2 linked regions of the Hymenobacter swuensis DY53 genome follow. The protein of the gene in region 1 interacts with the protein of each later gene in a pairwise test. Links are inferred from orthologs where the notes say so. Each region holds a gene or a part of one and is shown on either strand. Other genes may lie near its edges.

What was found.
Region 2: the proteins of recJ (region 1) and HSW_RS08875 interact in binary tests that used the Escherichia coli proteins (3 or more experiments, as listed by UniProt). The link is inferred for Hymenobacter swuensis DY53 from one-to-one orthologs.

The regions. Positions count from the first base shown.
Region 1 is NZ_CP007145.1:4,849,408-4,856,869, forward strand. What follows is about bases 2,806-5,680. They hold recJ (single-stranded-DNA-specific exonuclease RecJ), read left to right. Parts: upstream 2,806-3,319; coding sequence 3,320-5,041; downstream 5,042-5,680. Other genes in these bases: HSW_RS22015 (tetratricopeptide repeat protein), read left to right, coding at 2,806-3,062; HSW_RS22025 (DoxX family protein), read right to left, coding at 5,061-5,420; HSW_RS22030 (M61 family metallopeptidase), read left to right, coding at 5,575-5,680. Also shown: HSW_RS22010 (peptidylprolyl isomerase), read left to right, coding at 1-1,030; more of HSW_RS22015, read left to right, coding at 1,230-2,805; more of HSW_RS22030, read left to right, coding at 5,681-7,410. UniProt on the Escherichia coli protein: Single-stranded-DNA-specific exonuclease.
Region 2 is NZ_CP007145.1:1,732,472-1,740,153, forward strand. The notes cover bases 1,654-4,748. They hold HSW_RS08875 (type IA DNA topoisomerase), read left to right. Parts: upstream 1,654-1,976; coding sequence 1,977-4,520; downstream 4,521-4,748. Outside these bases: HSW_RS08865 (M20/M25/M40 family metallo-hydrolase), read left to right, coding at 78-1,418; HSW_RS08880 (SusC/RagA family TonB-linked outer membrane protein), read left to right, coding at 5,016-7,682.

The sequences.
Region 1 (7,462 bases):
CAAGGCCACGGAAGTGCTAAACAAAATCAAAGGTGGCGCCGATTTTGCCGCCATGGCCCGTCAGTACGGTACGGATGGCACCACTGCTACCGGCGGCGACCTGGGCTGGTTCCAGCAGGGCCGTATGGTACCCGAGTTTGAGAAGGCCGTATTTGCCGCCGCTTCGCCTGGCCTGCTGCCCGCTCCGGTGAAAACGTCGTTCGGCTACCACATCATCAAAATTACGGCTCCCAAAACCACGCAGACCTACGAAGTAGCCACGGTACAGAAAGGCATTCAGCCCACCGATGCTACCCGTGACGCCGCGTACCAGAAAGCGCAGGAGCTGAAAGGTGCCGCTACCGATCTGGCTTCCTTCCGCGCCGCTGTGGCGAAGGATAAGAGCCTGCAGAAAATGGAAGCCAAAGGCCTCGGCCGCGGCGACCAAGCTGTGAACAACATCCAGAACGCCCGCTCCATTGTGCGCTGGGCCTACGGCGTAAACCCCGAAGGCTCGCCTACCGAGGTAGGCGACGTATCCCGGGTATTTGATGACGTGGGCGACCAGTATGTAATTGCGGTATTGACCGGTGAGCGGACCAAAGGCACCGCCGACGTGGCTAGCGTGAAGCCGGAAGTAACGGCCCTCGTGCGCAATGAGTTGAAAGCTGAGCAGATCATCAGCAAGCTGAACGCCGCCAAAGGCAGCTCGCTGGAGCAGATTGCTCAGGCGTACGGCAACGGCGCCCAGGTGAAAACCGCCGACAACGTGGTTCTGGGTCAGGGCATGATTCCCGGCCTCGGCTCGGAGCCGGTAGCCGTGGGCAAAGCCTTCGGGCTGAAAGCCGGCCAGAAGTCGAAAGCCTTTGCTGGCGAGCAGGGTGTGTTAATCGTGGAAGCGGTAAGCACTACGCCCGCGCCGGCCACGGCTGACGTGAAAGCAGCCAAGCAGCAGCTCACCGCCCAGCGCGTAGCCCGCGCCGATGGTCTTATCTATGAGGCTATTAAGCAACACGCCAACGTGAAGGACAACCGCACCAAGTTCTTCTAAACCAGGCTGAGTAAGAAACAGCAAAAGGGCCGTACCTTAGAGGTGCGGCCCTTTTTTGATTTAGCGAATCGGTGACTTGGCGATTTAGTGAATTGAATGAGCCTGAGATGCAGGCTGCGCAAGTGTTACAGGCTCAACGGTCAGCTCACTAAATCACTAGGTCACTGAATCACCGTCAGGGTCTTTTCGTTATGCGCTTATGAAAAAGTCGTTGCGTTTGGGAGTAGGGAAGGCAGGGCTGACCGTGTTGCTATTGGCAGCCGGGCCGGTGGTAGCCCAGGTTCAGGAAGACAGCCAGGTGCAGCTAGCTCGTGAGTATGAGCGCAAGGGCGAGCATGAGAAGGCCGCCTTTCTGTTCGGCCGACTGCGCAACGATGAGCAGACGGCCCCCAACATCCTGCCCGATTACCTGGCTGCCCTGCAAGGACTCAAGCGCCCCAAAGATGCCGAGAAGCTGGTGAAGCGTGCCCAAAAGCAACGGCCCCAGGAAGCCAAGCTGGGCGTCACGCTGGGCCAGGTGTACGCCCAGGCTCCCGATGAGCTAGCCGCCCAAAAGCAGTGGGAGCGGGTGCTGGCCCAGCTGCCCCCGGAACAGGTAGTAGCCGTAGCCACCGAGTTTCAGAAGCTGGCGTTACCTGACTGGGCTATCCGTACCTATCTGCGCGGCCGGGAGCTGGCCCGTTCCGAAACCGAGTTCGGCCCCCAGCTCATCCAGCTCTACACCCAGCAGGGCCAGACGGATAAGCTGATGGCCGAAACTCTGCGTCTGGTGCAGGACGATGAGCGGCAACTGCCCTTCGTGCGCAACATGCTTCAAAACAGCCTCCAGGAAGATAAGGACTTTGCCACGCTGGAAAAAGAGCTGCTGAGTCTGGTGCAGAAAAACCCCGAGCTGCCTGTGTACAGTGAGTTGCTGCTGTGGCTGCAGGTGCAGCGCCGCGACTTTACCGGCGCGCTGGTGCAGGCCAAAGCCCTCGACCGGCGCGGCCGTACCGAAGGCCAGCGCGTACTGGAAGTAGCCGAAATTGCCCGCCGCAACAAAGACTACGAAAGCGCAATCCAAGGCTACGATTACGTGGTGCGCGAGTACCGCAACCAACCGTACTACGCCCTGGCCCGCCAGCGCCTCGTGCAGACCCGCGAGGACCAGGTACGCAACACGTACCCCGTCAGCCCCGCCCAGCTGCGGAGCCTGCTGCAGGAGTATGAGCAGGTGCTTACTGACCTGGGCCGCACGCCCGATACGGCCCCGGTGCTGCGTAGCATGGCGGCCTTGCGCGCCTTCCAGCTCGATGAGAAGGAACCCGCCATGAAGCTGCTCAACGAGGTAATCACCATGCCCCGCGCCAGCCTCGATGTGGTGGATCAGGCAAAGATTGATCTGGCCGATATCTACCTGCTGCGCGCCGAGCCTTGGGAAGCTACCCTGTTGTACTCGCAGGTAGAGAAGTCGCACAAGGATACGCCGCTGGGTTATGATGCCAAGCTGCGCAACGCCCGCCTCAGCTACTTTGCCGGCGACTTCAAGCTGGCCCAGTCGCATCTGGATATTCTCAAGCAGGCCACCAGCCGAGAAATTGCCAACGATGCCATGCAGCTCAGCCTGCTCATCACCGACAACACGGCCATGGACACGGCCGGCGTGGCCCTGCGCGACTACGCCGTGGTGGAGCAGCAGGTATTCCAGAACAAGTTGCCGGAAGCCCTGCGCGGCCTCGATGCTCTGCTGGCCAAGTATCCCGGCCACGCGCTGCAGGACGACGCTTGGTACCTGAAGGCCCAGCTTCAGCGCCGCACCGGTGACTATCCCGGTGCCTTAGCCACCCTGGAGCGCATTACGGCTAACCCCAAATATGATGTGCTCAGCGACGACGCACTGTTCTTGGCCGCTCTCATTCAGGAGGAAAACGTGCAGGACCGCGAGAAAGCCCAGCAGCTCTACAACCAGGTTATCACCAAGTACCCCGGCAGCATCTACGTGGCCGAAGCCCGCAAACGGTTCCGCAAAATGCGCGGCGATGCGGTCAACTAGAATCACAGATTTTCGCTGATTAACTGTGGTTTCGCTGATTCAGGCCGGCAAAACGTGTACCCCGGAGCTGGGCTCTGGCTTGCGCTTAGGAGTAAGACCCTTCTGACGCGGGCCGGAGCCCAGCTCCGGGGTACACGTTTTGCCGGCCTCGAACACTACCCCCTCAATCTGCGGCATCTGCACCCGAATCTGCGAAAATCTGTGCTTCTGTTTTTGTACTTTTGGAGATACTGCCGCTGTTAGGCTCCTCTGTACTCATGGAAAAACGATGGATTCGCAAGCCCGCGCCTGACGTTGAAACAGTCCGGCATCTGGCTGATGCGCTGCGCGTAAACGAGGCCATCGTCAGCCTGCTGTGCCAGCGCAATGTGGGCACGTTTGAGGAAGCGCGTTCCTATTTCCGTCCCGACCTCAGCCAGCTACCCGACCCGCTGCTCATGCGCGACATGGACCGCGCCGTGGACCGCCTGCTCCAAGCCCTGCACCTGGGCGAGCGGGTGCTGGTATTTGGCGACTATGACGTGGACGGGACTACCTCCGTGGCACTGGTGTACAGCTATTTGTGCCGATTTTTCGGGCCGGAGCGCATTGATTACTACATTCCGGACCGCTACAAAGAGGGCTATGGCATTTCCGACGCCGGCATCGACCATGCCCACGACTTCGGCTACCAGCTCATTATTGCCCTCGACTGCGGTGTGAAGTCGGTGGATAAGATTGCCTATGCCAACCAGCGCGGCGTCGATTTTATCATCTGTGACCACCACTTACCCGGTCCCGAGCTGCCAGCGGCCGTGGCCGTACTCGACCCCAAGCGCCAGGATTGCCCGTATCCGTTCAAGGAACTGTCGGGCTGCGGCGTGGGCTTCAAACTGATGCAGGCCTTCACCCAGCACCAAGGCCTGCCCGAAGACGAACTCTATGAGTTGTTGGACTTAGTGGCCGTGAGCATTGCCGCCGACATCGTGCCCATCTACGGCGAAAACCGCACCCTGGCCTACCACGGCCTGCGCCTCATTAACGACCGGACCCGGCCTCAGCGCCCCGGCCTGGATGCGCTGCGCGAACTGGCCGGCCTGCAAACCGCCGAGCTAAACATTAGCAGTCTGGTGTTCGGGTTTGCGCCCCGCATCAACGCGGCCGGCCGCATGGGTGACGCCAAACGCTCGGTGGCCATGCTGCTGGCCGGCAGCACCGCAGAAGCCGTAGCCACTGCCGGCGTAGTCGACAAAACCAACCAGGAACGCCGGGGTTTCGACACTAGCATAACGAAGGAAGCGCTGGAAATGATTGAGCAGAGCGACCTGCTGCGCACCGCCCGCACCACCGTGCTATTCAAGCAGGATTGGCATAAAGGCGTGGTGGGCATTGTGGCCTCGCGCTGTCTCGATAAGTACTACCGGCCCACCATTATCCTCACCGAAAGCAACGGCAAAGCCACCGGCTCAGCTCGTTCGGTGGTAGGGTTCGATGTGCACCAAGCCATTGAGGACTGCGCCGAGCTGCTCGACCAGTACGGCGGCCACATGTACGCCGCCGGCCTCACGCTGCCGGTAGAGAACGTGCCCGCTTTCCAGGAGAAATTCGAGCGGATTGTAGCCGGTCGTATCCTGCCGGAGCAGCTGATTCCGCCCGTGGAAATTGACTGGACCATTCGACTAAGCGACATTACGCCGTCGTTTTACCGGCTGCTGAGCCAGATGGAGCCGTTCGGTCCTGGCAACCCCAACCCGGTGTTTGCCTCCGAGCAGGTGTACGCCACCCCCGATTCGGCGCGCATTGTAGGCAACTCCCACCTCAAGCTTACCCTCACTCAGGACGGCCACCACACCGTGGATGCCATTGGCTTCGGGCTGGGCGAATACCACGAGCAAATTCGTCAGGGCCAGCCGTTCAGCGTTTGTTACACCATCGAAATCAACGAGTACCGGGGCGTGAAGAACCTGCAGCTGCGGGTGAAGGACATCCGGTGGGAGTAGCGGTGAGTGAGTGAAGCAGTTACTTACGCACTTTCCACACCCAGCCAATAAGCACCAGTTGGAGCGGCAGGCGCGCCCATAGCGCCCATAACGGCACTGGCAGGCCTGCGCCGCGGGTTTGCAGCATGTATACGTTGGCTGGAAACACGGCTACCAGTAGCGCCATCAGGCCCCAAGCGGCCCAGCAGCGGGTAGCGGGAATAAGCAGCCCGAGGCTACCGGCCAGTTCAGCCGCGCCGCTCAGGTATACCAGTAGGAGGGGAGCCGGCAGGTAGGGCGGTACGATGCGCAGAAACCCCGCTGGGTTAGTAAAATGCGTAATGCCGGCCCCGATAAAAAACGTAGCCAGCATAATGCGGCTGATGGTTTTGATGCGCATGCCGACAAGGTACAGGGGAATCGGCGTGTCGTTCGTGCCAGAAAGCTGTCCTTCGGGTACTTCGCCTGTAATGACAATCCACCCGTTCACCCATTCATACTACCTATCTTCGCCGGGGCGTTAGTGCCGTATCCCATCTATCCTTGTTCGTTTTATGAAAGCTACTTTGCTGGCCCTCGGGCTGAGCCTCGCCACCGCTTCGGCCGCTTTGGCCCAACAGCCCGCTGGCTACCAGATTCGCCTCGATTTGCAGCAGGTGACCAACGACCGGGTGAAGGTCGTTATTAATACCCCCGCTATCCGTGAGGCGCAGGCTACGTACGTTATGCCCTCGGTGGTGCCCGGCTCGTACTCCAAGAAGGATTACGGCCGCTTCGTGACCAGCTTCAAGGCGTTTGATAAGAATGGCAAGAGCCTGAAGGTGAAGAACAACGGCCCCAACCTGTTTGTCATCGACAACGCAACCAAGCTGGCCCGCCTCGAATACCTGGTGGACGATACCTGGGACGTGAAGCAGGACGACCAGTTCATCTTCCAGCCCGGCGGCACCAACATTGATGCCGGCCGCAACTTCACTATTAACCATTACGGCTTCTACGGCTACTTCGAGGGCTACAAGATGCTGCCCTACGAGGTGCAGGTGCAGAAACCCGCCGACCTCTACGGTGCCACCGCCTTGGATGTGCGCCGCGCTTCAACTACGCAGGACGTATTCACGGCCTCCAACTACGTGACGCTGGCCGACGGCCCCATCCTCTACGCCCGCCCCGATACGGCCAGCTTCAGCACCGGCGGGGCCCGCATTTCGGTGGCCGTGCTGTCGGAGAGTGGCGCGGTGAAGGCTGCGGACGTAAGCCAGATGCTGCGGCCTATGTCGGAGGCCTTGACGAAGTACTTTGGTAAGATGCCAGTGCCGCGCTACCAGTTTCTGTTCTACTTCCCCAGCCTCACCTCGGCGCTTAATAGCGAAAAAGGCGGTTACGGGGCCATGGAGCACAGCTACTCTTCTCTCTACTTCCTGCCCGAGCTGCCCGACGCCGACCGCCTGCGCAGTATGGTGCTGGAAGTGGCCTCGCACGAGTTTCTGCACATGCTGGCCCCGCTCAACATCCATTCCCGCGAAATCGGGGAGTTCGACTTCCGCAACCCCCAGATGTCGCAGCACTTGTGGCTGTACGAGGGCGTGACGGAGTACGTGTCGCAGCTGGTGCAGGTGCAGGGCGGGCTTATCACGCCGGAGGAGTTTCAGAAGCGCGTGAAGGAGAAAATCGACAAGTCGGATAAGTACGCCACCGTGTCGTTTACGGAGATGAGCCGCCGCATTTTGGAAGACCCGTACAAAGACATGTATGAGAACGTATACAACAAGGGCGCGCTCATCGGGCTGCTGCTGGACATTCGCATCCGGGAGCTGAGCCAGGGCCGCCAGACGCTGCGCGACGTGCTGCTGGCCCTGCGCGAGAAGTACGGCCCCACCCGCTCCTTCGAGGACAAAGACCTGATTCCTGAAATCGTGGCCCTTACCAACCCCGAAATCGGGACGTTCTTCCGCCGCTACGTGGAGGGCGCCGAGCCGCTGCCGCTGGCCGAGGACCTGGCCAAAATCGGGTGGACGTACGCGCCCACCGGCCAGGCCCGCGTGAAGGCGTTCGGTAACCTGGGCTTCGCCTATGACCAGAGCAAGGACCAGTTCCGGGTAGCCAAAACCAAGCCTGAGGACAACGCCTTCGGTCTGGACGAGGGCGACGTGGTGGTGGCTATCAACGGGCAGTCGGTAACGATGCAGACCGCCGAGAAGCTGCTGCGCCCGTTGGTAGAGCCCCAGACGGCCGACGCCGTACGGGTGAAGTTCCGCCACGGCAACGGTGCCGAGCAGGAACGCCAGGCCACCCCGCGCGAGTTTGAAGTAGAAGTCAAGAACCTCGTCGAAACGCAGTCTGCTGCCACTCCCGCCCAGCAAACGCTGCGTAGCAGGTTGTTAAAAGGGTAGAGACGCGTCAGTACAAGCGGCGCTTTGAGGTGTCGTTGTGCCGCCTCGAAAT
Region 2 (7,682 bases), 3.1 Mb from region 1 along the record:
AAAATAAACCAGCAGAAACCGGCTGGTTACGGCACACAAATTGTACCGGCTAAAGAACAAAATGGTTATTTTGCGGTATGCGAAAATTCCCCCCCTTCGTTCTGTTCCTCGCTCTGTTCAGTGCCAACGTTTATGCTCAGAAAAAACCAGCCATTGCCCCACTGACAGCCGGTGTTTCGGCCGCTACGGTAGAACGGATAGTGCGTACCCTAGCCGCTGATGATATGCAGGGCCGCGCCACCGGCAAGCCTGGCAGCCTGAAAGCCGCCGAGTTTCTGGCCGCTGAATTCCAGCGCATCGGTCTGGAGCCGCTGCCGGGTCTGACGTCTTTCGCCCAGACATTTCCGGCCTATGAGGCCCGTACGGCGGCCGCCTTCGTGTCCATCAACGGTAGCAATGTAAGCCCGGATAAGCTGCTGCTGATTTCCGGCCAGCCGCACCTGAACTGGACGGAGGCCGATGAACCCGCTGCCCGCGTTGTCACCATTGGTCCCAAAGACAACCTGATGAAGGACGTGCGGGCACTGCTCGACCCTAAGGAAAACACTATTGTGTTTGTGGACCCCACGCAGGCGGCCGCGTTTGCCAGAGTGGCTGGCTACGTGAAACGCGGCGGCCTGCGGGCCGATAAGCCGGCTCCGTTCACCACCTTGCTTATTCTGGCGCCTCCGGCCCCTACGCCCCTTAAGTTTCAAGTGGCCGCTACCACCACCATCCGCACGGTGGAGTTGCGTAATGTGGTGGGCGTGCTGCCTGGCAAAGATGCCGCCCGCGCCACCGAGCAGGTGGTGTTCAGCGGCCACTACGACCACCTGGGCTTCCTACCCGCCGTGGTCGGTGACTCCATTGCCAACGGGGCCGACGATGACGCCAGCGGCACTACTGCTGTGGTAGCCTTGGCCGAATATTTCAAGAAGAAGAACGATAACGCCCGCCCGCTGGTGTTCGTGGCCTTCACGGCCGAGGAAATTGGCGGTTTCGGAGCCCGGCATTTCTCGAAGCAACTCAATCCCCAGCAGGTGGTGGCCATGTTCAACATCGAAATGATTGGCAAGCAGGCCAAATTTGGACCCAACACCGCCTTCATTACCGGTTTTGATCGGTCGGATTTTGGCAAGATGCTGCAGGATAACGCCAAAGGCACTGTGTTCCGCTTCGAGCCCGACCCGTACCCCGAGCAAAACCTATTCTTCCGCTCCGACAACGCCACCTTGGCCCGCTTGGGTGTACCCGCCCACACCATCAGCACCGACCAGATTCCGACCGACAAGAAGTATCATTCCGTGGACGATGAAGTCGAAAGCTTGGATCTGCCCAACATGACGGCCGTTATTACGGCCATTGGCCGGGCTGCCGTCGGCATCGTCAGCGGCCAGCAGACCCCCACCCGCATTGCGCCTGAAACGGTAAAGCAATAGCTGCCGGTAGCTTGTCAGCCCGTCAGATTGAGTTTTGGACTTAACCTGACGGGCTGCTTTTTTATTTTCTGTAAACGGTTCTCAGCTTACACTAAACTATCTATGATACTATTACCCGAGTATCGTAGGCTACTGGTTATCAATGGAGGTCTGCTGATTTTGGGTATACTTCTGTATGGATTTACCTACATAGCAGGTTTGCCAGACCGTAGGTTAGATGAGAGTGTGTTTACAGTACTCTTGCTTCTACTCGTGTTCCTTTTTGCTACTGTGTTGATTAATAGCTGGTACGCTGTGAAAATGCTGTTCAAAAAGAAATTCAAACTAACTCTATGCTACACGTTGGCTGCTTTGGTATGGTGGCCTCTATTCTATTTTTTGCTTGATGGCATTGGGCACTTGGGTGACAAGATTGGGGGCTGAATAGCAGGTCGCCAGCTAGAATATTTGACAGCTCAAAAACGGGGAGAAGAGTCCAGTGCACCGGACTTTTCTCCCCGTTATCTTTGTTGATTCCCTGCTGGCCCCGGCTGGCGTACTTCATCCAATCCGCTACGAGTGAAAGTTTGCATTGCCGAAAAGCCCAGCGTGGCCCGCGAAATTGCCCAGGTGCTGGGTGCCAACCGCAAAATGGACGGCTACTTCGAGGGCAACGGCTACCAAGTTACCTGGACGTTCGGCCACTTCTGCCAGCTGCGCGAGCCCGAGGACTACCGCCCCGAGTGGAAGCGCTGGAGCATTCATGATTTGCCCATGTTGCCCGAGCAGTTTGGCATCAAGCTCATGCGCCGCGACGACGGCGTGGTGCGGCAGTTCAACGTGATTAAGAACCTGCTGGCCTCCGCCGAGGAAGTTATCAACTGCGGCGACGCCGGGCAGGAAGGGGAGGTGATTCAGCGCTGGGTGCTGCTGGAGGCCAAGTACCGCAAGCCCACCAAGCGCCTCTGGATTTCCTCGCTCACCGAAGAAGCCATCCGCCAGGGCTTCCAAAACCTGCGCGAGGGCTCGGAGTTCGACTCGCTGTACCAGGCCGGTAAGAGCCGCGCCGTGGGCGACTGGCTGCTGGGCCTGAACGCTACCCGGCTGTTCACGCTCAAGTACGCGCCCGGGCAGCGGCAGGTGCTCAGCATCGGGCGAGTGCAGACGCCCACGCTGGCATTGCTGGTAGACCGGCACCACGAAATTCAGAACTTCCGGCCCGAGCCCTACTGGGTGCTGCGTACCGAGTACCGGGGCACCATGTTCAGCCACGTGGCCGTGGTGAAAAAGGGCAAGGACGACGACGAGCCCGACGAAAAGGCCCGCCTGAAGGCCCGCGGCTACTTCGTGACCCAGGAGGAGGCCGATGCAGCCCTGGCCCAGGTAACCGGCCAGCCCCTCACGGTGACCAACGTGGAAATCAAAAAGGCGCTGGAGAGTCCGCCCGCGCTGTTCGACCTGACCTCCCTGCAGGTGCAGTGCAACAACCAGTTGGGCCTATCGGCCGAGGATACGCTCAAGACGGTGCAGGGCCTCTACGAGAAGAAAGTGGTGAGCTACCCCCGCGTGGATACCACCTACCTGCCCGACGACCAATACCCCAAAATTCCCGGCATCCTGCGCGGGCTGGGCGGGGCGCACGCGGCGCTGGCGGCCCCGCTGCTGGCGGGCGGCAAAATCCGCAAGAGCACCAAGGTGTTCAACAACCAGAAGGTAACGGACCACCACGCCATCATCCCCACCGGAGCCAGTGCGGGCAGTCTGCACGGCACCGAGCAGCAGGTGTACGACATCATCACGCGCCGCTTCCTGGCCGCGTTTTACCCCGATTGTGAAGTCTCGAACACTACCGTGACGGCCGACGTGGCCGGGCGCACCTTCCGGGTACGGGGCCGGCAGATTCTGAGCCCCGGCTGGCGCGAAGTATACGGCGACCCGGAGAAGCAGCAGGCCCCCTCGGCCCCCAAAGCGGCCGGCGAAGGCGACGACGACGTGGTGAGCACCGTGCTGCCCAGCTTTCAAAAGGACGAAACCGGCCCCCACAAGCCCCGCCTCGACGCCAAGCAAACCCAGCCCCCGCGCGAATACACGGAGGCCATGCTGCTGCGGGGCATGGAAACCGCCGGCCGCAACGTGGACGACGACGAGCTGCGCCAGGCTATGAAGGAAAACGGCATCGGCCGCCCTTCTACCCGCGCCGCCATTATCGAAACCCTGTTCAAGCGCGGCTACATCCGCCGCGACCGGAAGAAAATTGTGCCCACGCCCACCGGCGTGGAGCTCATCGGCCTCATCCGCAACCCCACGCTGAAGTCAGCGGAGCTGACGGGCCAGTGGGAGCGGAAGCTGCGCCAGATTGAAGGCGGCCAGCTCGACCAGGAGCAGTTTCTGGGCGAGCTGAAACAGCTGGTGCGCGAAATGGTGCACGAGGTGAAGCATGACGGCTCCGGCCGCGCCGTCACGGTAGCCAACGCCGCGCAAGCCGCGCCGGCAGCTGGTAAACCTGCGGCTACTCGTCCGACTCCGGCAGCCGCCACGCCGGCCGTGCCGGGGGCATTGGGCCCATGCCCAGCCTGCGGCAGCGGCCACATCCTGCGGGGCAAGTCAGCGTTTGGTTGTTCGCGCTGGAAGGAGGGTTGCCAGTTCCGGCTGCCGGTGGAATTCGAGGGCAAGAAATTCACCGATAAGCAGGTGGGCGACCTGCTCAAAAAAGGCCGCACTCAGGTGATGCAGGGCTTCCTGGACGAGGTCGGTAATAAGTTCGGGGCCGCCATCCGCCTCACGCCCGCCCGCACCCTGGAACTGGTGCGCGCCGCCGAAAGCAAGCCTACCACCCCGCAGGACCCCGGCCAGATACCCTGCCCGGTGTGCCGCTTGGGCCAGATGCTGAAGGGCAAGAGCGCCTGGGGCTGCTCCCGCTTCCGCGAGGACTGCCAGTTCCGGGCCCCATTCGAGTGGGGTGGCAAAACCCTCACCGATGCCCAGATGAACCAGCTTCTGCGCAAAGGCAAAACCGGCGTCATCCGCGGCTTCATTTCCTCGAAATCTGGCGCGCGGTACGAAGCCGCTTTGCAGGTCGGGGCCGATGGGCGCATTGAGCCGGTGTTTGATAACAAGGGGTAATGCAAAGGTGGTGGCGTCCTGAACCCGCGAATAGAACTGCGCGCGTCTGAACAGCTGCGCAAACGTCTGTGCCCTCTGCGGGAACCGATGGTAGGACGGCTCTGCACCAGTGACACAAACTTCTCAATCCGATAAAATGCCGCTGGCTTCCGGGCTGCTGGTGAGCATGCTGCTGAGCGCACTTCTGTGGCTGGGTGGCGATTGGTAGAATAGCGAAAGGCAGAATATGATCGGCCTGAATATGCGCTAAATACAATTTATAGGCAGGGTGTCCGAAACTGCTTTTAAGCTGACGGAGGTGGTGTGGCATTACTATATGCCGGGCAGGGGCGGATAAAAAGCGCGTAATTCGGCTACTGGCAACGTTCCCGACAACGATTGCGCAAATAATCAGCGGGTTGAAAGGCAGGAACTCCCGGAGATAGACCTAACATTAGTGAGGGCTTACTTCTTCAGGCTCTCAGCTCTTTCTTCGACCAGTCAAAATTCCCCGCTATGAAAAAAAGCCTACTGTTGAGCTCATTGGTGCTGCTGACGGCGGGAACGGCGCTGGCCCAGCAGACCCGCCCGGTGCAGGGCCGGGTGCTGGATGCAGCTACCGGCGAAGCCCTGCCCGGCGTCACGGTCATTATCAAAAACACCACCATCGGGGCCACAACCGATAACGACGGCAGCTTCTCGCTGAGCGTGCCCGCCGGCACGGAAGCGGTGCTCACCTTCAGCTACATCGGCTACGTGCCCCAAACGGTACCGGCCGGCAACCTCGACAAGCTCAAAGTGTCACTCAAGCCCGATCAGAAGGCGCTGGATGAGGTGGTAGTTATTGGCTACGGGCAGGTGAAGAAGAGCGACGTAACCGGGGCCATCGTCTCGGTGAAGGAGGAGGATTTGAAGAAGGTGCCCTCGGCCAACGTGATGGAAACCCTCCAGGGCCGCCTGCCGGGCGTAGATATTACCCGCAGCAGCGGCTCGGCCGGCTCGGGCGTGAACATTGCCGTGCGCGGCAACCGCTCCATCACGGCTCAGAACGGCCCGCTGTTTATCGTAGATGGCGTGCAGTACAACTCCATTCAGGACATCAACCCCAACGACATCCAGAGCATGGAAGTGCTCAAGGACGCCGCGTCCACGGCCATTTACGGCTCGCGGGGAGCCAATGGGGTAATTATCGTCACGACCAAAAAAGGCACCTCGGGGCAGCCGCGCGTAACGGTGAACTCCTACTACGGCATCACCGATGCCGTGTACTACCCGCGCGTGAACGATGCGGCGGCCTACGTGGCCCAGAAGCGCGAAGCCAACCGCACCACCGGCACCTGGACGGATGTCTCCAACGACAGCAAGATCTTCACGCCGCTCGAAATTCAGAATATCAACAACGGCGTGAGCACCAACTGGATGGATATGCTGCTGCGCCAAGGCGTGCAGCAGGAACACCAGATTGGCCTGGCCGGCGGCTCCGACAAAACCAAGTTCTACACCTCGTTCGACTACTTCAACGAGCAGGGCCTGTTCCGGATGGACGACCTCAACCGCTACTCCATCCGTTTCAACCTCGACCAGAAAATCAACGCCAAGGTGAAGGTGGGGCTGCAAAGTCAGCTCACCTACTTCAACCTCGACCGGCGGCGCGACCCCACCAACCAGGCCAACAAAATCAACCCGCTGCTTACGCCCTACGAGGAGAACGGTAACCTGGCCATTTTTCCCAACGCGGGCAACTTCATCAACCCGCTTATTGATGAGCAGCCGGGCAACTACCAGAACAACCAGCGCACCACCCGCACCTTCACCACGGCCTACGCCAGCTACCAGATTCTGCCCAGCCTGAGCCTGCGCTCCAACCTGGGCCTCACGCTGTCTAACGCCCGCACCGGCATCTACCAGGGTTCCAACACCCTGGACCGCAACGGCTCGGTGGCGCAGTCGGCCTACGGGACGGAGTTCGTGACCAACTGGAGCTGGGAGAACATTCTCAACTTCAACAAAACCTTCGGCGACCATACCGTTACGGCCACCGGCATCACCTCCCTGCTCACGTTCAACAACGAAAGCTCCAATGCCCAGGGCCGCAACCAGCTGCTCGATTACCAGGGCTACTACGCCCTGGCCAATGCCAACCAGCAGGTGGGCATCAACAGCGGCTACGTGAACAGCAAGCTGATTTCCTTCACGGGCCGGGTGCAGTACAACTTTAAGAGCCGCTACCTGCTCACGCTCACCGGCCGCTCCGATGGTTCCTCGGTGCTGGCCCCCGGCAACAAGTGGGCATTTTTCCCCTCGGTGGCAGCCGCCTGGCGCATTATTGAGGAAGATTTCATGAAAGGCGTCACGCCCGTTACGGATCTGAAGCTGCGGGTGAGTTACGGCCGTGCCGGCAACTACGATATTCCGGCCTACTCCACCCAGTCGTTGCTGGTGCGGATTCCGTTTGGCTTCGGCGAAACGTCCTCGCCAGCTTACACTTTCGCCAACCGTATCGGGAATAAGGCGCTGGGCTGGGAGCTGTCGAACACGCTCAACTTCGGCCTCGATTTCGGGCTGCTGCAAAACCGTCTGACCGGCACCGTGGACGTGTACGACACGCGCACCAGCAACTTGCTGCTCAACCGTGTGCTGCCGGCCACTTCGGGCTACTCGGTAGTCACGGAAAACGCTGGCAAAACCCGCAACCGGGGCATTGAGGTGGGCCTGAACGCGCTGGTGATGGAAAAGGAAAGCTTCCGCTGGAACGCCGGACTCACCTGGTTCAAGAACAAGGAGGAAATTACGGCTCTCACCATTTCGGGCAACGACGTGAGCAACCGGTGGTTTATCGGCTCGCCGGTGAATGTGTTCTACGACTACGAAAAGCTGGGTATCTGGCAGACCTCGGAAGCCGACGAAGCCAGATCCTTCGGCCAGAAGCCCGGCCAGATCAAGGTGCGTGACCTGAACGGCGACGGCCGCATCACGGCCACCGATGACCGCAAGGTGCTGGGCACTACGGTGCCCAAGTGGAGCGGCTCCTTCAACACCGATTTCAGCTACAAGGGCTTCGATTTGTCGGTGCAGCTGTTCGCCCGTATCGGCCAGATGCTCAACTACGAGTACAACGGCTTCTTCGATCCGCAGGGCATTGAGAACAGCTCGCGCCAAAACTACTGGACGCCCGAAAACCCC